DNA from 4 places in the Pantoea sp. B9002 genome. Region 1 is predicted to be linked to each of the others. Evidence: predicted binding sites of a transcription regulator. Region 1 holds the regulator's gene; each other region holds the start of a gene.
The links. The regulator CRP, encoded in region 1, controls carbon source genes, mostly activating them, when cyclic AMP is high. The targets are predictions, from matches to a motif close to ATGTGANNNNNNTCACAT.

Region 1 (6,041 bases):
GAAGTGCAGAGCGGTATGGGACGTAGCGGCAAACTCTTTAGCTACGAACATTACGGTATCAAGCCCGATATTCTCACCACCGCTAAAGCGCTGGGCGGCGGTTTCCCGGTGAGTGCGATGTTGACCACCAACGAAATCGCCTCAGTAATGGCGCCGGGCGTACACGGCACCACTTACGGTGGTAATCCGCTGGCGTGTGCCATCGCTGAAACCGCGCTGGATATCATCAACACGACAGAAGTGCTGGAAGGCGTCGAAGCGCGTCGTCAGCAGTTTGTTGAAGCGCTGCAAGCCATCGACAGCAAATTCGCTATCTTCAGCGAGATTCGCGGCAAAGGTCTGCTGATTGGTGCCGCGCTGAAGCCGCAGTTCGCCAGCAAAGCGCGTGACATCCTCAACGCTTCCGCCGCGGAAGGGCTGATGATTCTCACCGCCGGAACCGACGTGATCCGTTTTGTGCCGTCTCTGGTGATTGAACCGACCGATATCGCCGAAGGCATGACACGTTTCGCCAGTGCGATTGAAAAGGTGCTGGCCGCTTAATCCGCTTTCGGACGTAACACCTTGAGCCAGCGGCCATGATGCGGTCGCTGGCTCCACGCCAGCGAAGAGATGGTGTGCATTACGCTAAGGTGCTGCAAAATCCGCTTCACATGCTGTTCGACAATCGTTACCGGCCCTTCATTGAGATTCTCCGGCGCTTCCAGAATATTGCTGTCGTTACCTGGCCCGTCATACGCCAGCCGCTGCTGACAACGCTGCAGCGCGATTTCACAGGATTGCAGATAACGTTCTGCCAGCTTCGATGTCAGCATGGTGTGCTCGCGCGCCAGAATCGTCATGGCGTTAATATGCTCGACGATGAACTGACTGTGCGTGACCCACATGCGCATATCTTTCAGATATTGCAGGTTAAAGCCCGGCTCGCTCGATGCCTGGTTCAATGAGTTGAACAGCGCGTTGTGCGCCTGATTAACCTTCATGCGCTGATAAGCCAGTTTCTCTGGCGACTGTTCCGGCCCCAGCAGCAGTCGCAGCGCTTCCTGATAGGCTTCCAGCGCATCGTGCGCGTTCTTACGCAGCAGCCCGCTTTGCCACTGCGGCCACAGCCAAATCATTCCGGCAAAGGCAATTAAACAGCCCATCAAAGTATCCATCATGCGCGGCAGCAGAAATTGTGCGCCGTTAAGCGACAGCAATTGCAGCGAATACACCGCAGTGACGGTGAAGCCAATCATCGACCAGCCGTAATATTTCCGCGTGATCAGATAACTCGCCAGCGTGATCCCCAGCATAAACAGCAGCGTGATCGATTCCGGCACCGCCAGCTGCAGCGACGCGGCGGCGATCAGCAATCCGGCGAAAGTGCCCAGCGCACGGTGCTGAATACGCACGCGCGTGGCGCTGTAACCGTTCTGGCTGACGAACATGATGGTCATCAGAATCCAGTAAGGTTTGGGAATGTTGAAGAACAGCGCCAGCGAGCTGCCAAACATCAGCATTACGGCGAAGCGTGCCGCGGTGCGTAACGCGGTGGATTTGAACGACAGATAACTGCGCAGCGCCGGTAATAGCGGTAAGCGGCGCTGGCGATCGGCCATCAGGTCACGCGTATAGAGCGGCTTCTGCGTACGCAATACGCGGGCGATGCGGCTGAAGTGATACAGGCAGAAGTTGCCGACCGGATTATCCGGATGCTGGCGCGCAATTTTCTCCAGCGCGCCGAGCTGTTTCTCCATGTGAAAACGATCCGGCAGCTGATGGTAGAGAATCGCGTCCGCCAGCACGCGCAGCCGCGCCGAGATGATTTTCGCGTTCCAGCGAATCACCGCTTCGGCGTGGCTCTCCTCAACCAGCTTCTGCACCTCTTCGGGCTGATGCAAACTCACCGAGATGTGTTCCTGTAAATCCAGCGCCACCTGGAAAGCGCGCGTCAGGCGTTTGTGGCTGTTATCGCGGCTCGCCGACAGCATGTGCATTTGCTGGTAACAGGTGGTGATGAGATCGACCGCCTTTTGCTGGCGCGCCAGCAGCGGCGGCAGCGCTTTCTCCGGATCGGTCAGCTGCGTCAGTAAGGTGTATTTGGCATCGCAATAATCGGCCAGCTCGCGGAACAGCAGGCTGAGCGATTCGCGCATCGGCTGCTCTTTCCACAGCCAGAACCAGAACCAGTTGAACAAGCCGTACCACAGCGTGCCGCCAATGTAGAGCAGCGGCGGCACCCACATCGGCATACGTCCCACTAAGCTGAGCGTAAAGATGGCGGCGATGAGTGTGGCGGGCAGCAGGCGCGCGTGCAGCGGGCCGATTTCGCCGGTTACGCCAATCAGCAGCGGCAGCGCCAGCAAAATCAGCGGCAGCGGAATCTGGTAAGCGGTGAGGATCTGCATCAGGAAACTGCCGGTGGCAAACAGCGAACCACCCACAATCAGGCGTTTGAAGAAGCGTTTGTGCGGCGTATCCAGTCCCGCCATGTTGCAGCAGGCAGGCACTAACGAGAACAGCAGACCTTTTTGCAGATCGCCAAACAGCCAGCCGAGAGCCACAGGCAGGCACAGCACCAGCGTTTGCCGCAGCGCATAGTTAACTTCGGGATGATAGATGATTCGGCGCCACATCAGCTCATCGCAAATAGAAACGGCGCGATGTTGCCATCACGCCGTGGGTGAGAAGAAATTAGCGGGTGCCGTAAACGACGATGGTTTTACCGTGTGCGGAGATCAGGTTCTGATCTTCCAGCATTTTCAGGATACGACCCACGGTTTCGCGTGAGCAGCCCACGATCTGACCAATCTCCTGACGGGTGATTTTGATTTGCATCCCGTCTGGGTGAGTCATCGCATCTGGCTGTTTGGCCAGATTTAGCAGCGTTTGCGCAATGCGTCCGGTGACATCGAGGAAGGCAAGGTTGCCCACTTTCTCAGATGTCACTTGCAGACGACGCGCCATTTGCGACGAAAGTCGCATTAAAATATCCGGGTTTACCTGAATCAGCTGACGGAATTTTTTGTATGAAATTTCAGCCACTTCGCAGGCAGACTTCGCACGCACCCAAGCACTACGTTCCTGGCCTTCTTCGAAAAGACCGAGTTCGCCGATGAAATCTCCCTGATTGAGGTAGGAGAGAATCATCTCTTTGCCTTCTTCATCTTTAATCAGTACCGCTACGGAACCTTTTACGATGTAGTACAGCGTTTCCGCTTTCTCACCCTGATGGATGAGCGTGCTTTTGGATGGATATTTGTGAATATGGCAATGGGACAGGAACCATTCGAGTGTAGGGTCTGTTTGCGGTTTGCCGAGAACCATTCGCTATTATCCTCTGTTGTAATCGTGCCCAAAATACAGGGGGCATTTTTCCCTGTCAGGCGGTTTAATCGTCGAGCGTTTCCAGTAAAGGAAAAATTATTCCGGGTGGACTCTTAAGCTACGCTTTTGATTCTTCCGGCCTTCGTCTGTGATGACGAAAATATTTTCAGCACTGTTTGTAGCACAGCTTTTGCGAGCTGTCTTGTGTTGTCTCGCTTCAGCAGAAGGGGGATTACTCTGGATTGCTGTTTGTCAGGTGAAAGCGTACTCTGGCGGCAAAACCGCCGCTTCAGGAGAAAGAATAATGCAGGCACGAGTGAAATGGGTGGAAGGTCTTACCTTTCTCGGAGAATCCTCATCCGGCCATCAGGTATTAATGGACGGTAATTCCGGTGATAAAGCGCCAAGTCCAATGGAGATGGTGCTGATGGCCGCGGGCGGCTGTAGCGCCATTGACGTGGTGTCAATCCTGCAAAAAGGGCGCAGCGATGTGGCCGATTGCGAAGTGAAACTTACTTCAGAACGCCGTGAAGAAGCGCCACGCATTTTCACCCACATCAACCTGCATTTTATCGTTAGCGGTAAAGCATTGAGCGATAAAGCGGTTGCGCGCGCGGTTGATCTGTCAGCGGAAAAATATTGCTCGGTGGCGATCATGCTGGGTAAAGGTGTGGAAATTACCCACAGTTATGAGGTTGTCGAGTTGTAATCGGTCGTAGGGGAGGCATTCATGCCTCCCTTTTCACAGCCCGCACCAAACCTATTCAATCCGCTTTCCTTCAATCAGTCGCTGCACCAGCGGCAGCATAATCAGCTCCATCGCCAATCCCATTTTGCCGCCCGGCACCACCAGCGTATTGATGTGCGAAATAAACGATCCCTGAATCATCGCCAGCAGATAGGGGAACGCGATGCCTTCCAGACCACGGAAATGAATCACCACGAAGCTTTCGTCGAGCGACGGAATTTCGCGTGCGGCAAACGGGTTTGAGGTATCAACGGTCGGCACGCGCTGGAAGTTAATGTGGGTGCGCGAGAACTGTGGCGTGATGAAGTTAATGTAATCCTCCATCGAACGTACCACCGAATCCATCACCGCTTCGCGTGAATGGCCGCGCTCGCCGGTGTCACGCACCAGCTTCTGAATCCACTCAAGGTTAACAATCGGTACCACGCCAACCAGCAGATCGACATGCTCCGCCACATTTTGCTGCTGGGTAACCACGCCGCCGTGCAAGCCTTCATAGAACAGCACATCGGTGTTTTCCGGCAGCGGCTGCCACGGCGTGAAAGTGCCCGGCACCTGATTCCACGGCACCGCTTCGTCGTAGGTATGCAGATATTTGCGCGATTCGCCGAGGCCGGTTTGGCCATAATGTTTGAACGTCTGCTCCAGCAGGCCGAAGTCGTTGGCTTCCGGGCCGAAGTAGCTGATGTGACGACCGAGATCGCGCGCCTTGCGGATCGCCATGTCCATTTCCGGACGCGTAAACCGATGGAAACTGTCGCCTTCGAGTTCCGCCGCATGCAGATTCAACTGTTGGAAAATCTTACGGAAGGCGAGGCTGGTGGTGGTGGTTCCGGCGCCGCTGGAACCGGTGACGGCAATAATTGGATGCCTGGCTGACATAACAGAGCTCCCTGTGAAGTCCGGCGATGAGCATTGTTACCACGAATTGCCGCGGGGCGCATCAGCCGCGGAATTCACCCTTTGGCATAATATTGATCGATTCATGCAGTTCCGACCACACCAGCACCACGTCGCCGCGCTCCAGCTGGCGGCGCACGTCGGCGACTTTTTGCAGCAAACTGCGTTCCTGCTCGCCGTAATCGGTGCCTTCGCGTAACACGAAGGTTTCAATCAGGTTTTCCAGCGTGTCCGCTTCGAGTTCTTGCCAGGGAATAATCACAATTACACATCCAGATAGGTTGAGAGCCAGTCGGGCACGCGCTGTTCCAGCCACATTTTCGGTTTAAGCAAGGTGCCGCCAACGAAACCGACGTGGCCGCCTTGCTGCGTCAGCTGATATTGGATTGAGGCTGACAGCTGGTCAGGTTGCGGGATCACGGCGTCGGTCATAAAGGGATCGTCTTGCGCATGGATGATCAGCAGCGGTTTACGCACGCCGGTCAGCAGCGGCATCGCGCTGGCACGTTGATAATAGTCGTTGGCGTCAATAAAACCGTGCGCACGTGCGGTTATCGCATCATCAAACTCGCGTAAGCGGCGGAAAGCACGTAACTGGCTGAGATCGACCGGCAGCGTGCCGGGCCAGGCGCGCAGTTTGCGCGTGGCGTTCTTTTTCAGCTGCGTCAGTAAATAGTGCTGATAGAAGCGCGAAAAGCCGACATCCAGCTTGCCGCTGCACGGCTCAAGCGCCAGCGGCGCTGAGATGGCGATGCCGGCATCAATCGGTACATCGTGACCTTGCTGACCCAGCAGGCAAGCGAGCATGTTGCCGCCCAGCGAAACGCCGACGGCGGCGGTGGGCACGCTGCCCCATTCGCGTTGCAGCCAGTTAAGGAAGTAGGTGGCGTCTTCGGTTTCACCGGAGTGATAGATGCGCTTTAAGCGATTAGGCTCGCCGCTGCAGCCGCGAAAGTGCATCACCACCGCCAGCCAGCCGCGTGCCTGACACGCCTGCATCAGGCCGTGCGCATACGGGCTACGAAAGCTGCCTTCCAGGCCGTGAAACATCACCATGCGCGGTTTATGACGCGCCTGCGCCGGA
Region 2 (6,041 bases), on a different contig from region 1:
ATGCTGGCCTTTTTTTATGGCTGCTGAAAAGGCAGTGAAAGCAGCCAGGTATCACGCTGTGCCTGCATCACCGCCCCACTCTTTTGATCTTTCCACTGCGTCTGCATGATCCACTGCTGATAACGCGGCTGCTGCAAGCTGTTATCGGCCATGGAAAGCAGCGGAATGATGCGCTGGCTCACCCGATCGCGGTTTTTCCACGGCCAGACTTTACTGGCATCGCTGTACGGCGCCATCATGTCGAGCGCAGTCAGCAACGAGCCGCCTTGCTGCTGGCTATGCCATAAATCACCCAATCCCGCTTTACCGGCCAACTGCGCCAATGCAGTAAGCGCCTGCAGATTGAAGTAGCTGTAATGAAAGGATCGCGTGCGCGCCAGTTCAGCGGGCTGGCTGCCATCGGCACGAATTTGCAGCGCAATTTTACTGCGCGCCAGCTCTACCATCGCTTTGACTGTCTCACGATCGCCCAGATACCACGCAATCCCCGCCACCTGCGTGCAATACCAACTGCCATGATTGTTCGCCGCCGCCGCTTCTTTCAGTGCTAACGGATTGTGCCGCAGCCAGTGCAGATACTCGCTAAACCACTGCTGCATCGCCTGCTGATCGGCTGGCTGCCAACCGGGCGCATTGCGTAGCAAAGTCAACGCATCCACCACGCGCGTGGCAAAGTAGCGCCCATCGAGCACGCCATCATGGCGGCCTACGGATCGGCCCGGAATGCCTTGGGCAAAATTAAGGTTGGGATGCATACGGCTGGCGGGATCGATAAACCAGTGACGCATCATCGCCAGCGCTTTGTCGGCATAACGTTGATCGCCAGAGAAATACCAGGCCAGCGTCAGCGCCTGAAAATCAGCGGTAAAGCGCGCCAGCCGTACACCATCACTTTGATCATTCTTACTGGCAGGATTCACTTCGCCATCGCGACGCTGCCACGGCAGGCCGTCGGCGGTGCTGGCGTCCGGCCACCAATAGGCGCTCAGGCTTAAATAATCCTGCTTCGACCCGCTCGGCGGCAGCATGCCTTTATCGGTGACGCTGGGATTGGGGTGTTTCAGCGCGTTATCCGCCTGCTGTTTTAGCTGATACCACGCGTCGAGCGTTGGCGGCGCGGCTTGATGTTGTGCCAACTGCTGCTTAACTTTCTGCAGATCGTTTAAAGAGAGAAAGGCCGGATCGTTAGCCACACTAAGCGCGCTATACAGCCATAGCAGCGCAATCCACAGATTCCTCATTAACTCTGCTCATCCAGTTGAAGCGCCACGTACAGCAGCAAACGATCGTCAAAGTTACCCAGATCCAGCCCGGTGAGCTCGGAAATACGGTTGAGGCGATACTCCAGCGTGTTGCGATGAATAAACAGCGCGCGTGCCGTAGCGCTCGGTTGCACATTATGACTGAACCACGCCACCAGCGTGCGTCGCAGCAAGCCATTGTTATCCATGCTTTTCAGCTTTGCCAACGGGCGCGCCAGTTCGTTGGCCTGCCAGCCGCCGCGTAAACTGTCCAGCAGCACCGGCAGCACCAGATCCTGATAAAAATAGCTGCGCTGTTCCGGCATGCGCTGTTTGCCCACCATCATGGTGGTGCGCGCGGTGCGGTACGAACGTGCGATGCTGCCGGGACCGGTAAAGTAGTTGCCGAGCGCGATACGCATTCGCACCTGTCCGCTCTCCTTCATGCGTTGCAGCAGTTGATCCACGCGGCGACGATGATCGTCCTGATCGTAGCGGCCATGCGCATTCAGCGCCGGTTTCAGCACCACCATTTCGGTGAGTGAAACAATCGCAATCAGGTTGTCGCGTTCCGGCGTGGTCAGCAGCGTTTGCAGCTGCTGCAGCTCGGACATGGCGCTATCGACGCCGAGCTGGCCGCTGTCCACTTCCACCACCGCCACCACGCGCGGCTGATTGAGATCGATGCCGAGCCGCTGCGCCCATTCGCTAAGCGCTGGCGATAAGGTTTCGCTGCGCACCAGATTCAGCACCAGCTCTTCACGCAAGCGACTGTCCTGCGCCAGCATGTGCAGCAAACGCGCCTGTTCCAGCATCATTTCGGCGGTCATACACACCAATTCGCCGTAGTGACGCAACGTCGCCGGTTGACCGGTCAAACCGATAACACCGACGATGTCGCCATCAATACGCAGCGGCAAATTGATGCCGGGACGCACACCGTGCAGATGTTTTGCCACCGCTTCGTCGATGTCCACCACGCGGCCTTGTGACAGCACCAACAGCGCGCCTTCGTGCAATTCGCCAATGCGCTCACGATCGCCACTGCCGATGATGCGGCCGCGCGCGTCCATCACGTTGACATTGCTATCAATAATTTGCATGGTGCGGGCAACAATATCCTGAGCCAGTCGCGCATCGAGATGATAGGTGGCCATCAAACACTCCGGAGATAAGGACGAACAGACAGAATACGCATCCGTTACGGATGCTGACATTGTGCAACTGCACATAGCCAGCGGGATTATGCGGGATTTGCGGTAAGCGTCACATTCAGTACCGGACATTTGCACAGACACAAAAAAGGCGAGCCGAAGCTCGCCTGTTATCAACAACCTAAAACTTACTGCATCAGCAGATACAGGCTGCTGTCACCGCGTTGCACATTCAGTGCCAGCACCGAAGGTTTGGTGTCGAGCACTTTACGCAGCTCGCCAAGATTAGCCACGGCTTGCTGGTTGACACCCAGAATCACGTCACCTTTCTTCAGGCCAATACGCGCTGCTGCGCTGCCCGCTTTAACGTTATCGACACGCACGCCTTTCTGGCCGTTAGTATCGATATTGCTGAGATCGGCACCTTCAATGCCGGTGTAAATGGTGGCGGACTGCACTTTATCCTGCGAGCTCTGCTGCAATTCAACCGTGACGTTCACCGGTTTGCCTTCGCGCAGCAGACCCAGCTGCAGTTTGGTGCCGACCGGCAGCGAGCCGACTTCGGCACGCAGCGCCGCGAAGCTGGTCAGCGCTTTGCCGTTCATTGACACCACTACGTCACCGGCTTTCACGCCGGCTTTTGCCGCAGCGGAGTTCGGCAGCACCTGGCTAACAAAGGCGCCGCGCTGCGCGTCGACTTTCATCGCTTTCGCCAGCTCGGAGTTGAGCTCGGTGCCCATAATGCCCAGCTCGCCGCGTTTCACCTGGCCGTATTCAACCATCTGCGCGGTAAGGTTTTTCACCATTGAGCTTGGGATCGCAAAGCCGATACCGATGTTGCCGCCATCCGGTGCCAGAATCGCGGTGTTAATACCAATCAGCTCGCCGTTAAGGTTAACCAACGCGCCGCCGGAGTTACCACGGTTGATCGCCGCATCGGTCTGGATGAAGTTTTCATAGTTTTCAACGTTCAGGCCGCTGCGGCCCAGCGCCGAAACAATCCCCGAGGTCACCGTTTCGCCAAGGCCGTACGGGTTACCGATCGCCACGGTGTAATCACCGACGCGCAAGTTGTCGGAATCGGCAATCTTGATTGCGGTGAGGTTTTTCGCATCCTGCAGCTGAATCAGCGCGATGTCTGACTGCGGATCTTTACCGATCACTTTGGCGTCATAACGACGGCCATCGCTGAGCTGCACCTGAATTTTGGTCGCGTTATCCACCACGTGGTTGTTGGTCACCACATAGCCTTTATCCGCGTTAATCACCACGCCGGAACCGAGGGCGCGGAACTGCTGTTTCTGCGCGTTAGCACCGCCATCCGCGCCGCCGCCGTCACCGCCCGCGCCGTTTTGGCACATGGGCGAACTCTGGAACGGTGAACCGTCCTGGCAGAACGGAGAATTATCACCAAAGAATTGCTGGAACTGCTGCGGCATACGCGGTGTTTTAACCGTCGTCGTGCCTTCCACGCTGATACTCACCACGGACGGCATGACTTTTTCCAGCATCGGTGCCAGGCTTGGCAACTGCTGGCTGGAAGAAGAAGCTGTTTCGGCTGCAAATACACTCACAGGGCTCAATGCCGTCGCGCCGAAACTCAGCGCCAACGCCAGCATAATTGTGTTTTTTTTCATTAATCTGTGTCTCTCTAAGAATTACGGCCAGACCATTGCTGTGGTCGTGATGGTGAGATTAAGTTTTTAGCGCGAAGTTCCTAATAAAGTTTTAGGCAAAGGTAAAAAATTGTTCTTCGCCTTTACAATTCTGCGCTTATTCAACCGCCATTAAACGACGATATTCATCCCAGGCATAATTGTCCGTCATCCCACTAATGTAGTCCTGAATCAGACGCGCACGATAATAACGTTCCCACAACAAGCGCTGATATTTATGCTCAACAATCAATGAACGCATGTGTTGCTGATAGGCTTTGCGATGTTTGCCGGAAAGCTTATGAAACAACCGGGTTTCAATCGGATGCTTTGCCAGAAAATCCTCGTTCATCAAGGTGGTAAATTGCTCGTAATCCAGCAACAGCAATGATTGATATATTTCGAGCAGACCTTTAATCACCCGATAACCCTGCAATTCCAGTTGTTCAACTTCCGGATGATTAAACACTTGCTGACGCGCGACCGTTTTAAATAATTTCAGCAAGCGCCCTTCTTCGCCATCATCTTCCAGTAAAGCGTGATTAAAATCGCCTTCGAAAATAGCCGGCAGGTTGTCAATAAAACGCTTAACCGCATGGCTAACCAGCACGTTTTGCACGTTAACCCGCAATGACATAAAGAATTGATCGCTGATACTGCGGCGTTTTTTCTGATTAGCCTCTTTCCAGGCATCGCCGATAGTGCGGCTGAAAACATCGCCGTTTTTTACCGTGCCCCAGGCATCCAATAAATGCTTATACAGCGTTTCAACATGGAAAATATCTTTTTCCACGGCGTCATCCAGATCGGCAATGCAATAAGAGATATCATCGGCGGCTTCCATTATCCAGGTGAGCGGAAAACGATGGTGCTGTTTAATATTCGTCGCTTCGCGCAACTCAGCCACATATTCACGCTCGGATAAATAGAAGCCCGGTTTTTTCATTAATACGCTAAATTCAGCCGGTTTATCGCCTTGCCACCATGCGGGCGCGGTATATTTCAAAATACAGGCTACCTGCGCATAGCTGAGATTGAGTTGCAGCAGCGTGTGCACCAAGCGAATCGCCTGGGCGTTGCCCTCGAAATGGCACAAATCCTGACGGATCATGGCATTTAACTGGTCAAACGCGGCGCGCTCAGCTTCATCGGCAACGCCCGCTACCAGCGGATCGACGAGCTCGGCTGGCAGATTATCGTCGAACCAGTCATTGATCGCCGCTTCACCAAAATGACCAAACGGCGGATTACCGACATCGTGCAGCAAACAGGCCATCTCAATCAGGCTTTCGAAGGCGCCTTCAAACTCATCCAGCCCATAATTCGCCAGCCCGCCGCCCTGAGTTTTCAGCGCTTGCAGAATCTCTTTGGTGATATATCGCCCGGTTTGCTGCACTTCCAGCGAGTGCGTCAGACGCGATCGCACCGCCGCATTGCGCTCCAGCGGGAATACCTGAGTTTTCTGTTGCAGACGACGAATCGCGGCGGAGTTAATAATACGTCCGCGATCGCTTTCAAAGTGGCGGGTAATAAAGTATTCCCCTTCGGGATCTTTGCGGCTGGTATAAGGGCGGGTGAAACTGATCTTCTTCCTGAAATTGATCGTCGCCATAATTACCCCTTATTTTTTCGTGAATTCTTCCTCAATCAGCCATGTTAGACTATGCCTCACTTTTGCGGGTTACATCCATTAAATTAGCGAGATTCTTATGAAAGTAGGCATTATTGGCGCGATGGAGCAGGAAGTTACTCTGCTGCGTGACAAAATCGAAAACCGCCAGACACTGGCGCTGGCCGGCTGCGAAATTTACACCGGCACGCTGAACGGTGTTGAGGTGGCGCTGCTGAAATCAGGCATCGGCAAAGTGGCTGCCGCGCTCGGCACCACGTTGCTGCTTCAGCTGTGCAAGCCGGATGTGGTAATCAACACCGGTTCTGCTGGCGGCCTGGCGCCAACGCTGAAAGTGGGCGATATCGTGGTGTCGGATGAA
Region 3 (6,041 bases), on a different contig from region 1:
GCGCACGCTGTAAACCTTATTGCGGTGGGTTTAACCACTCTGGGCCCACCGCAATTGTTCGCACGTCTCGCGCCGGTGACTGACCGTGAAAACGGCTGTATTCACGACTGAACTGCGAAGCACTTTGATAACCCACCCGATAACCCGCCGTGCCGGCATCTAGCTTCTCAATCAACATCAAACGCCGCGCTTCATTGAGCCGCAGCTGCTTTTGATACTGCATCGGCGTCATCGCCGTTACCGCTTTAAAGTGATGATGCAGCGACGAGATACTCATCCCCACGCTGCTCGCCAGATAATCCATTTTCAACGGCTGATGAAAGTTTTCGCGTAGCCAGCGTGCGGCGCGCGCCACTTTGTTGCCAGGCCGTTCCGTCAGCGCCATGTTGAGAATGCGCGGCCCTTCGGGTCCAGTCAGCAAACGATAGAAAATCTCCTGCTCAATCAACGGTGCCAGCGCGGCTATGTCCTGCGGGTGATCCAGCAATTCGACTAAACGCATCACCGCATCCACCAACGGTGGCGCGACTTTATGCACGGCGATACCGCGCTCGCTAACCGCCGTGCTGCCGAGTTGACGGTGCGGAAAGTGTTCCAGATAACGCATCAGACGCGTTTCGTTGATGGTGATGCCCACGCCCAGATTCGGTTTCTCTGGCGTCGCCATGACAACGCAGGATTGCACCGGCATATCAAGCGTCACCAGCAGCAAATCGCCCGGCCCGTAATGCATCACATCGTCGCCCATGCGCAGCGCTTTCTGCCCCTGCGCGACCAAAGCAAAGCTCGCCCAAGTCGCCACGTGTGCCAAACTGGTGGGCTGAGAACTGCGGCCGAAAGAGAGAAAATCGATTGGGCAATAGTGACGACCATCCTGCGGTGCGTGGCGGGCAATAATTGCCACCAACTGCTGCCATTGTTCCTGATGAATCATGCGATCGGTGCTCCGCGATAAGAAATCACTGATTGGATATTCTCGCTTGTGGTTGGCGCTGCGACTAGTCCTTGAACAGCAGATTTGCAGGATCGTGCAAGAAGCTTGCAGGATTGCGCTACCACCCGATTGTATGGACAGCGCATGCTTTATCTTCCCCGAAATCTCAGGTGGAGAGATACGATGAAAACACTTGAAGGCAAAATTGCGCTGGTGACGGGCGCTTCGAAAGGCATTGGTGCCGCCATCGCCATGACTTTCGCGGCGGCCGGTGCTCGGGTGGTGGTGAATTATCTTCAGGACGAAGTGGGTGCGGCGGATGTGGTGACCGACATCCAGGCGCTGGGTAGCGACGCCATCGCCGTACAGGCTGATATCTCACGCGAGGCCGATGTGCAGCGCTTGTTCGCTAGCAGCATTGAGCAGTTTGGCGCGCCCGATATTGTGGTGAATAACGCCGGCATTTTTCACCACGGTGACTTTGCCGACCTTAGCCTCAGAGAAATGCAGCAGCAGCTGAATGTGAATCTGCTGGGCAGCTTGCTGGTGTGTCAGCAGGCGGCAAAACATTTCCCCGCACGCGGCGGTTCCATCATCAACCTTAGCGCTTTAAATAGCCAACGCAGCACGCCTGGTTCGGTGCTTTGGGCAGCAACCAAAGGCGCGATCGATACCTTAACGCAGGGCCTCGCACGCGAGCTTGGGCCACGTAATATTCGCGTCAATGCGTTAGCACCCGGCATTATTTTGACCGAAGGTTTGCTGGCGGCGAAGAAGATGCATCCGGAGTTGAAAGCACAGCTGATAGCGGCAACGCCGCTCGGACGCTTTGGCTTGCCGGAAGATGTAGCGCAAGTCGCGCTGTTTCTGGCGTCAGAAGAGTCAGCTTACGTTAGCGGTGAACGCGTGCTGATTGCCGGTGGCGTGTAAAATTTACTTTCCACCGGCATAAAAAAAGGGACGCATCAGCGTCCCTTTTTACTTTTAGCGTTTATCGCTTATGCGTCACGACGACGTGGTGCAGCTGCGCCTTCTGGACGCGGGCCACGGCCACCTTCACGGCTGAAGCGTCCGCCTTCACGGCCACCTTCACGACGTTCGGAGAAGCGACGTGGAGCGCCTTCGCCACGTGGAGCACCATCAGCGCGCGGTGCGCCATTGCCACGACGTTCGCCGCCAGCAGATGGACGACGTTCGCTACGCTCGTGCACCGGCGCATCACCCATCAGCTGCATATTCATCGGTTTGTTCAGAATACGCGTACGAGTGAAGTGCTGCAGCACTTCGCCCGGCATGCCTTTCGGCAGCTCGATGGTTGAGTGAGTACCAAACAGCTTAATGTTACCGATGTAACGGCTGCTGATGTCGCCTTCGTTAGCGATCGCGCCAACGATGTGACGAACTTCAACACCATCATCACGGCCCACTTCAATGCGGTACAGCTGCATTTCGCCAACGTCACGACGTTCACGATGTGGACGATCGCCATCGCGGCTCTCACGGCTTTCGCGTGGACCACGAGAATCACGTGAATCGCGACGCTCACCACGCTCAGGACGATCGCTGAACTCGCGACGCGCTGGACGCGGTGCTTCTGGTGGCAGAATCAGTGGACGTTCGCCCTGAGCCATTTTCAGCAGTGCTGCGGCCAGAGTTTCGATATCCAGATCTTCGCCCGGCTGCATTTTGCTCAGCAGTGCGCGGTACTGGTCCAGATCGCTGCTTTCCAGCTGCTGCTGTACTTTAGCCGCGAACTTAGCCAGACGACGCTCACCCAGCAGTTCTGCGTTTGGCAGCTCAACTTCTGGAATGGTCAGCTTCATGGTGCGTTCGATGTTGCGCAGCAGACGACGCTCGCGGTTCTCAACGAACAGCAACGCACGACCTGCACGACCAGCACGGCCGGTACGACCGATACGGTGAACGTAAGACTCTGCATCCATTGGGATATCAAAGTTTACGACCAGGCTGATACGCTCAACGTCCAGACCACGTGCTGCAACGTCGGTCGCGATCAGGATGTCGAGACGACCATCTTTCAAACGCTCCAGCGTCTGCTCACGCAGTGCCTGGTTCATGTCGCCGTTCAGTGCTGCGCTGTTATAACCGCTGCGCTCCAGCGCTTCGGCCACTTCCAGCGTGGCATTTTTGGTACGCACGAAGATGATGGCTGCATCGAAATCTTCCGCTTCCAGGAAACGAACCAGCGCGTCAGTTTTACGGCCGTAAGCGGTCCAGTAAGACTGAGAAATGTCTGGGCGCGTAGTCATGCTTGACTGGATGCGCACTTCCTGTGGATCTTTCATGAAGCGCTTGGTAATACGACGAATCGCTTCTGGCATGGTGGCTGAGAACAGCGCGGTCTGATGACCGTCTGGAATCTGCGCCATGATGGTTTCAACGTCTTCGATGAAGCCCATACGCAGCATTTCATCAGCTTCGTCCAGTACCAGACCGCGTAGGTTAGACAGATCTAACGTGCCACGCTTCAGGTGATCCAGCAGACGACCAGGCGTACCCACAACAACTTGTGGTCCCTGACGCAGTGCGCGCAGCTGTACGTCATAACGTTGGCCGCCGTACAGGGCTACAACGTTAATGCCACGCATGTGTTTAGAGAATTCTGTGACGGCTTCAGCAACCTGTACCGCCAATTCGCGGGTAGGTGCCAGCACCAAAATTTGCGGTGCTTTAACAGTAGGATCAATGTTGTTTAGCAGCGGCAGTGAGAAAGCCGCAGTTTTACCACTACCGGTCTGCGCCATACCCAACACGTCACGGCCAGCCAGCAGGTGAGGAATACACTCAGCCTGGATTGGAGAAGGCTTTACGTAGCCCATACCGTTCAGTGATTCGAGGATGTCGGCGTTCAGGCCAAGGTCAGCAAAAGTGGTTTGAATATCAGTCATGTAGTACACGTGCCTCTTAGATTGCGGCGGCCAGTCTACATAACTCGTCGTGAAAACTTTCAGTCATTTTCATCAAAAAGTGTGAACCGGCTCAAATTAGAAGTTTTGACGAACAGAAAAGCCCTCATCTCTGAAGATGATGACTTTACAGGTATTCAGGCAATAAAAGTTCGTCAGCTATTGCTGGTCAGATTCTGATAAATCGTCTTGTGTCTGGCCGAGTTGCGCCAGTTCCAACAATGCGTATCGGTGCTCAACAAAGTTGTTTACGTTGTTGGCCACCGCCAGTTTGAACAACGCTTTCGCGTCGTCCTTCTCCCCCAGACTTAGGTAGTACTTACCTAAATAGAAGTTGGTTTCACTGAGATGTTCAGCGAGCGAGGTGTTATCCGTTGCGTCCGCCTTGAGACGTTCCATCAATGTTTTTTCACTGATGTCGCCAAGGTAGAACTCGACAATATTCCATCCCCATTGATCGCGAACCGCTTTGTCATGACGCTGTCTCAGCGTAACTTTTGCCTTGTCGGCATCCATATCGCTTTCAACGAGATAGAGCCAAAGGCTGCGGAATGGATCGTTAGGATCGTCTTGATAAAACGCCAGCAGATCATCTTGCGCTAACTTGTATCGACCGCCGTAATAGAGGGCGATACCACGGTTTAAATGCGCATAGTTGTAAGTTGGATCAAGCTCAAGTACAGAATCAAACGCTTCATAGGCAGCATCAAAGTTGCCTGCCTGCGTTAAGTATATACCGAGATAGTTAAATACCTCAGGCATATCTGGTCTTATAGACAGCGCTTGCGAAAAATCGTTCCGCGCTAATGCCCTCAGACCCAAACTATCATACAACACTCCGCGCTCATATAATAGCTGTGCGCGTTCATCATCGGTAAGGGCACGACTGGCAAGAATTTGTTCCATTCGCGCCAGGATCACCTCTTGCTGCAGTGTGGGCTGCAAAGGTACTGCCAGAACTTCGTTCTTACGCCAATTGGAGTTGCTGCATCCTGCCAGCGTGATAGCTGTCGCAACAAAACACCAGCGCAAAAAAGGCTTCATTTCCCACTCCCGAATACAAACATTGGGACAACCATCCTGTCATCCTCCTGCTGTGCACAAGGATTCCCGCCCTCGCGATGATCTAAACACCTCTCCCCGCAAAGTAGGGAGAGGTAAATCGGTAAACGCTTACTCGGCGTCAGATGCATCAGATGCAGCGGTAGCAACTTCTTCCGCTGGTTTCTGCTCTGTCGCTTCTTTGATGCTCAGGCGTACACGGCCCTGACGGTCCACTTCCATGACTTTCACTGGAACTTCCTGGCCCATCTGCAGATAGTCGGTCACTTTCTCTACGCGCTTGTCTGCGATCTGAGAGATGTGGACCAAACCTTCTTTACCGCCGCCGATTGCCACGAAGGCACCGAAATCAACGATACGTGTAACTTTACCAGAGTAGACGCGGCCAACTTCGATCTCAGCAGTGATCTCTTCGATACGACGAATGGCTTCTTTGGCTTTCAGGCTATCAGTTGCAGCGATCTTCACGGTGCCGTCATCTTCGATTTCGATGGTGGTGCCGGTTTCTTCGGTCAGCGCACGGATAACCGAGCCGCCTTTACCGATGACATCTTTGATCTTATCTGAACTGATTTTGATGGTGTAAATGCGCGGCGCGAACTCAGAAATTTCCTGACGCGGCGTGCTGATTGCCTGTTCCATCACGCTCAGGATGTGCAGACGCGCACCTTTCGCTTGATTCAGAGCAACCTGCATGATTTCGCGGGTGATACCTTCGATTTTGATATCCATCTGCAGCGCAGTGATACCATCGCGGCTACCTGCTACTTTGAAGTCCATGTCGCCGAGGTGATCTTCGTCACCCAGGATGTCAGACAGAACCACAAAGTTGTCGGCTTCTTTAACCAGACCCATCGCAATACCGGCTACGGCTGCTTTGATCGGTACGCCAGCATCCATCAGTGCCAGAGAAGCACCGCACACGGAAGCCATTGAAGAAGAACCGTTAGATTCGGTGATTTCTGAAACCACACGCACGGTGTATGGGAAATCCGCTTGCTTAGGCATTACTGCCAGCACGCCACGCTTCGCCAGACGACCGTGACCAATTTCACGACGCTTCGGTGAGCCAACCATACCGGTTTCGCCCACGCAGTATGGAGGGAAGTTGTAGTGGA
Region 4 (6,041 bases), on a different contig from region 1:
TGCGATTGCGGCTTGTGTGGTCGGCGGCGTATCGTTTGCCGGTGGCGTAGGTTCTGTGGCGGGCGTGGTGACCGGTGTCATCATCTTCACCGTAATCAACTACGGTTTGACCTACATCGGCGTTAACCCTTACTGGCAGTACATCATCAAGGGCGGCATCATCATCTTCGCCGTGGCGCTGGATTCACTGAAGTACGCACGTAAAAAATAAGACATCACCCAGCAAACAAAGGGCCGCGCAATGCGGCCCTTTTTGCATTGGCGGTCGCCATAAATGGCGCCCCTACAAAAAACGCACCGGCCACACCTATTTCTGCAGCTTCTCTTCCAGCTCAAGCAACTGCTCCGGCGTCACCGCCGGATAACTCTGCGCATCTTCCGGCACTTCATGCACCGCAGGAATCGGCACTAACGGGCCGAGGAAACGCGGCTCGCGCTTCATCAAATATAAATCCGCCAGCGCACCTAAACGTGCACCCACTTCGCGGAAACGTACCGACAACATGTTTTTCGGCGATGGCACCGCATAACACTGCGCCTGAATCCCCAGATGCTGCGCGATATACAGCGCACGTTCGCAGTGGAAACGCTGGGTAATGATGATGAAGTCGTTGGTGTCGAACACTTTACGCGTGCGCACAATCGAATCCAGCGTGCGGAAGCCGGCGTAATCCAGCACGATGTCCGACGGCGCGACGCCCGCTTTGATCAAATCGCGACGCATGGTCATCGGTTCGTTATAGCTTTGCTGCGCATTATCACCGCTCAGCAGCAGGTAATTGACCTTGCCGCTGTTATAGGCGTTCAACGCGCCTTGAATGCGATAGAGGTAATACTGATTGATAACGCCCGTGCGGTAATACTTCGCTGTGCCCAAGACCACGCCGACCTGACGATGCGGCAGCGAGGTGACATCTTCGTAAATAAAGGGCGCGGTTTTCCAGCTGATCCAGCGATCCAGGCCGAGCGCGGTCGCCACCATCAGTAAGATGATGAAAAACAGACCAAAGAAAACGCGTTTAATCATGCGCGCGGGCACTCGGTTGGCAGAATTCAGAATGGATAAAGGCTACTTGAGGCGGGCGGGGGAAGCAAGCTAAGGGCAATTATGCGCTGGATTTTTAAGCATGGCCGGATCTAAGCGATCCGGCCATAAATCCGATTAAATCGAGGTACGACGATAATTACGATACTGCGGCAGCCAGAAGTTGTTGCTGACGGCTTTCGACAACACATCTTCCGACGTCACCACCGCCACGCCCGCCAGCTGCGCAGCTTTACCCACTTCGATGGCAATCAGCTTGGAAACGCCCTGAATGTCTTTGATCTCCGGCAGAACCGGACCTTCGCCATCGTTAACCAGCGGTGAGCAGTCGGCCAGCGCGCGGCTGGCGGTCATCAGCATCGAATCCGTCACGCGACTGGCACCCGCAGCGATAACACCCAAACCAATGCCAGGGAAGATATAGGAGTTATTGCACTGGGCGATTGGGTAGGTTTTGCCTTTCCAGGTGACCGGTGAGAACGGGCTCCCGGTGGCAACCAGCGCGGCGCCATCGGTCCAGGCGATGATGTCGGCTGGCGTCGCTTCAACGCGTGAAGTCGGGTTCGACAGCGGCATAACAATCGGACGCTTGGTGTGCTTGTGCATCTCGCGGATGATCTCTTCGGTGAACAGGCCTGGTTGGCCAGACACGCCGATCAGAATATCCGGCTTGGCGTTGCGCACCACGTCGAGCAGCGAAATTGAGTCGCTGCTGGTGTCCCAATCTTTCAGGCTGTCGCTCTTCTGCACCAGCTTGCTCTGGAAATTGAGCAGATTCGGCAGCTTGTCAGTGAGCAGACCGAAGCGATCGACCATCATCACGCGGGCACGTGCTTCATCATCGCTCAACCCTTCCGACTTCATCTGCGCGATGATCTGCTCGGCGATACCGCAACCGGCAGAACCGGCACCGAGGAACACCACTTTCTGCTCGCACAGGCGGCTGCCGGCAGCGCGGCTGGCGGCGATCAGGGTGCCGACGGTCACTGCGGCAGTGCCCTGAATATCGTCGTTGAAGCAGCAGATCTCATCGCGATAGCGCTCCAGCAGCGGCATGGCGTTTTTCTGCGCGAAGTCTTCGAACTGCAACAGCACGTTCGGCCAGCGACGATTCACCGCCTGAATGAACTCATTGACGAACTCTTCGTACTCTTCGCCAGTGATACGCGGATGACGCCAGCCCATATAGAGCGGATCGTTCAGCAGCTGCTGGTTGTTGGTACCAACATCCAGCACCACCGGCAAGGTGTAAGCCGGGCTGATGCCGCCACACGCGGTATACAGCGACAGCTTACCGATTGGGATGCCCATGCCGCCGATACCCAAATCGCCGAGGCCGAGAATACGTTCGCCATCGGTCACCACGATCACTTTTACATTCTGCTTAGTGGCGTTCTGCAGCATGTCTTCAATGCGGTCGCGATTGTTATAAGAGATGAACACGCCGCGCGCGCGACGATAGATTTCAGAGAAGTGTTCACAGGCCGCGCCGACCGTTGGGGTGTAGATGATCGGCATCATCTCTTCCAGATGATTGTCGAGCAGGCGGTAGAACAGGGTTTCGTTGGTGTCCTGGATGTTGCGCAGATAGACATGCTTGTCGTTGTTGTTTTTAAAATCCAGGAACTGGCGCCAGGCACGTTCTGCCTGCTCTTCGATGGTTTCTACCGCTTCCGGTAGCAGGCCGTTGAGGTTAAATTCGTTACGTTCTTCGAGGGTGAAGGCGCTGCCTTTGTTCAACAGCGGAAATTCCAGCAGGATCGGACCCGCATAAGGAATATACAGCGGGCGTTTACTTTCGTAGTCGAGTTCCATGCAGTGCTTGCTCCGGTTGCAGTGTTTTCTGACGTATCGCCGGGAAAAGGTAACGCCAGTCCATCTTGAAGTGAAGAGGTTCTGGCGCCCGATCCTATGAAAATTCCTGCAGATGTACAGCTTTTGTTAACAGAAGGTCACAAAAGCGGTAAAAGGATCACTAAACTGATGTTTTCGAAACTAAAGTAAGTGAGAAATCCTCACATCCTAACGCCTTAAGCGTAGCGCGGGTGGCATCCCGCTGACTCAGCGTGCTGTCCTGACATTCCGCCAAAACCGCTTGCTGAATTGTCTCCAGCGCTTCGTTGCTCATGTTCATCAAAATCAGTGCGGCCTGCAGCGGCGGCAAGCTTGGGTTGAAGGCGGCGTTTTCCGCATAGCGACCGATAAAGACCTTGCCGCTCTGGCTGCGCAGCGCCACGCCGCTGTAGCTCTGACTGTAAGGCGCGTGACTGTGATTGGCGGCGGCAATAGCGGCCTGTTGCAAAGCCTCGCCTGCAACCGCAAAACCATGATCGACCGGCGTCAGCAGACGTTCAGTGATGTTCAGATCGGCAGGGCCAAACGCATCCGGCAGATAGTCGCCCAGCGTGCTAACCGCGCGTCCCGGCAGGCTGATGCGAATCGCCGTGCCGCTGTTCAGCTCATTCATAAACTGACGGCAATGTCCGCACGGCGTGTAGTTAACGGTAATCGCCGCCAGCTTCTCTTCACCGCGCAGCCAGGCATGCGTTATGGCACTTTGCTCGGCGTGCACCGTCTGCTGCAGCGGGGTATGCAGGAACTCCATGTTGGCACCGAAGTACCAATGGCCGCTGACGCCGCGCGAAATCGCGCCGACATTAAAATGAGACACGGTTGCCACGGCGCAGCTCGCCGCCAGCGGTAGCAGTTCCAGCGCCAGCGCATCATCATCCAGACCGGTAAGCTGTTTCAGTTGCGCGACATCTTGCGGACGCAATACGCCATGGAAATCCGGCGCATCCAGCAGCGGCTGAATCGCAGCTTGCAGCGCAGCGGGCAGGGCGGAAAAAGCAGTAAGGAATCGTGAATGCATGATGTGATGGCCTCAGTTACGCGTTAGCGGCGATGCGCCGCCTGACGTTTTATATGTGATCCAAGTCGCTCTGACAATGCAAGCTGATTGGGTTGTTTCAACTTTGCGAGATCTCTCGCAAGTTTCAGCCCCACCAATGCATTAATAGCGGAAAAAGCAGCGGTGCCAGTAACGAGGTGATGATGCCGCAAATCACCAGCGCCAGTGAGCTGAACGCGCCTTCCTGATAATCGATCTCGGCTGCGCGCGCGGTACCTAACGCGTGCGATGCGTTACCAATCGCCAATCCGCGCGAGGATTTGTTTTTCACCTTAAACAGATTGAGCAGCATATGGCCAAACACCGCACCCAGCACGCCGGCGATAAGCACGCAGATGGCGCTGATGGCGGGAATGCCGTGCAGCGAGGCGGAGACCGCCATCGCAATCGGCGTGGTAACGGATTTCGGCATAATGGTGGCGGCGATTTCCGGCGTTGCGCCCATCCACAGCGCAATCGCGGTACCCGACACCATCGCCGTAATACTACCGATGAAGCAGACGCTGATAATGGTTTTCCAGCGCGCGCGAATCTGATGCATCTGCTCATACAGCGGCAACGCCAGTGCCACAACCGCCGGTTGCAGCAACTGATTGAGCAGGCTGCTGCCGGCAAAATAGCGCGTGTAAGGCAGGTTAGTCAGCAGCAGAATCGGAATGACAATCGCCATCGCTACCAGCAATGGATTGACGATGGAGATATTAATTTTCGCCGCCAGCTTACGCGCCAGAAAATAGGCGATCACGGTCAGCGGCAGCGACCACCATGCATCACTCATTCGACTTCTCCTGCGGGCGCTGCAAGCGCTCTGCGCTGAGCCCGACAATCAGCAGCACCATAAAAGTACTGACAATGCACGACACCACAATCGGTCCAAACTGCGCGGTGAGGATATCGGTATAGCCCATTACGCCGACGCTAATCGGCACAAACAGCAGCGCCATATAGCGAATCAGCAAATGGCATCCGGGCTTCACCCACTCAACCGGCATGATTTGCAGACCCAGCAGCAGGAACAGCAGCAGCATGCCGATGATACTGCCGGGAATGGTTATCGGGAGCAGGGCAGAAATCCCCATTCCGGCGTAAAGCGCCGCATAAATGATCACGAAGGCGCGCACATAGCGCCAACAAGCAGAGAGAACGGCAGGCATGTCAGGCTCCTGTTTTCGTAGCGCTTTATCATACGCACTAAGCTATTAGCGTGCTAGCGATCACAATACTGTCTGACCTGGTCGCCATAAATGGCGACCCTACGAAAAACGCGCCAATCCTTTGTAGGGTCGCCATTTATGGTGACCCCACAATGCGCAGGATCAACAGGTACAAAAAAGCCGCCCTGAGGCGGCTTGTTAGCTTACTTAACCGGCATGCCCGGTACTGCGCCGCTATCAACGGACAGCACAAACAGGTCTTTGCCGCCCGGGCCCGCTGACAGCACCATGCCTTCTGAAATACCGAAGCGCATTTTACGCGGCGCGAGGTTGGCGACGATGATGGTCATCTTGCCGACCAGCACCGACGGATCCGGATAGGCAGCGCGAATGCCAGAGAAAATCTGACGCTTCTCGCCACCCACATCCAGCTCCAGACGCAGCAGCTTATCGGAACCTTCTACCAGCTCTGCTTTCTCGATCAGCGCCACGCGCATATCGACCTTAGCAAAATCATCGATGGTGATGGTGTCGCCAATCGGCGCATCCGCCAAAGGACCGGTTGCCGCAGGCTTGTTTGCCGCCGCCGCATCCTCTTTCGAAGCCTCAACCAGCGCGTCAACTTTGGTCATCTCGATACGGCCATACAGCGCTTTGAACGGTGCCACTTCATGATCCAGCAGCGGTTGGGCAATCGCATCCCAGCTCAGTTCGCTCTGCAGGAAGGCTTCGGTACGTTCGGTCAGCGATGGCAGCACCGGCTTCAGCCAGGTCATCAAGACGCGGAACAGGTTGATACCCATGGAGCAGATCGCCTGCAGGTCGGCATCGCGGCCTTCTTGCTTTGCCACCACCCAAGGTGCCTGCTCATCGACATAGCGGTTCGCCAGGTCGGCCAGCGCCATGATTTCACGGATCGCGCGGTTATATT

Region 2: the regulator CRP is predicted to act here: its motif matches at 2,496-2,513, upstream of HX773_RS04910 (CdaR family transcriptional regulator).
Region 3: the regulator CRP is predicted to act here: its motif matches at 3,923-3,940, upstream of yrbN (protein YrbN).
Region 4: the regulator CRP is predicted to act here: its motif matches at 3,971-3,988, upstream of cdd (cytidine deaminase).

The regions. Positions count from the first base shown of each region.
Region 1 is NZ_JACAPA010000036.1:194,499-200,539, forward strand. Features, by position in the region: gene HX773_RS18070 (aspartate aminotransferase family protein) at 1-543, shown strand, start outside; gene HX773_RS18075 (YccS/YhfK family putative transporter) at 540-2,618, opposite strand; gene crp (cAMP-activated global transcriptional regulator CRP) at 2,677-3,309, opposite strand; gene HX773_RS18085 (OsmC family protein) at 3,614-4,018, shown strand; gene HX773_RS18090 (phosphoribulokinase) at 4,070-4,939, opposite strand; gene HX773_RS18095 (YheU family protein) at 5,001-5,219, opposite strand; gene HX773_RS18100 (hydrolase) at 5,222-6,041, opposite strand, start outside.
Region 2 is NZ_JACAPA010000008.1:25,320-31,360, forward strand. Features, by position in the region: gene HX773_RS04905 (alginate lyase family protein) at 15-1,241, opposite strand; gene HX773_RS04910 (CdaR family transcriptional regulator) at 1,241-2,398, opposite strand; gene degP (serine endoprotease DegP) at 2,584-4,032, opposite strand; gene dgt (dGTPase) at 4,169-5,662, opposite strand; gene mtnN (5'-methylthioadenosine/S-adenosylhomocysteine nucleosidase) at 5,760-6,041, shown strand, end outside.
Region 3 is NZ_JACAPA010000002.1:254,144-260,184, reverse strand. Features, by position in the region: gene HX773_RS01890 (luciferase-like monooxygenase) at 1-13, shown strand, start outside; gene HX773_RS01885 (AraC family transcriptional regulator) at 17-934, opposite strand; gene HX773_RS01880 (SDR family NAD(P)-dependent oxidoreductase) at 1,118-1,864, shown strand; gene HX773_RS01875 (DEAD/DEAH family ATP-dependent RNA helicase) at 1,933-3,843, opposite strand; gene yrbN (protein YrbN) at 3,860-3,916, opposite strand; gene nlpI (lipoprotein NlpI) at 4,021-4,905, opposite strand; gene pnp (polyribonucleotide nucleotidyltransferase) at 5,035-6,041, opposite strand, start outside.
Region 4 is NZ_JACAPA010000033.1:68,604-74,644, forward strand. Features, by position in the region: gene mglC (galactose/methyl galactoside ABC transporter permease MglC) at 1-211, shown strand, start outside; gene sanA (outer membrane permeability protein SanA) at 308-1,027, opposite strand; gene HX773_RS16205 (NAD-dependent malic enzyme) at 1,163-2,860, opposite strand; gene cdd (cytidine deaminase) at 3,021-3,917, opposite strand; gene HX773_RS16215 (CidB/LrgB family autolysis modulator) at 4,042-4,734, opposite strand; gene HX773_RS16220 (CidA/LrgA family protein) at 4,727-5,110, opposite strand; gene metG (methionine--tRNA ligase) at 5,314-6,041, opposite strand, start outside.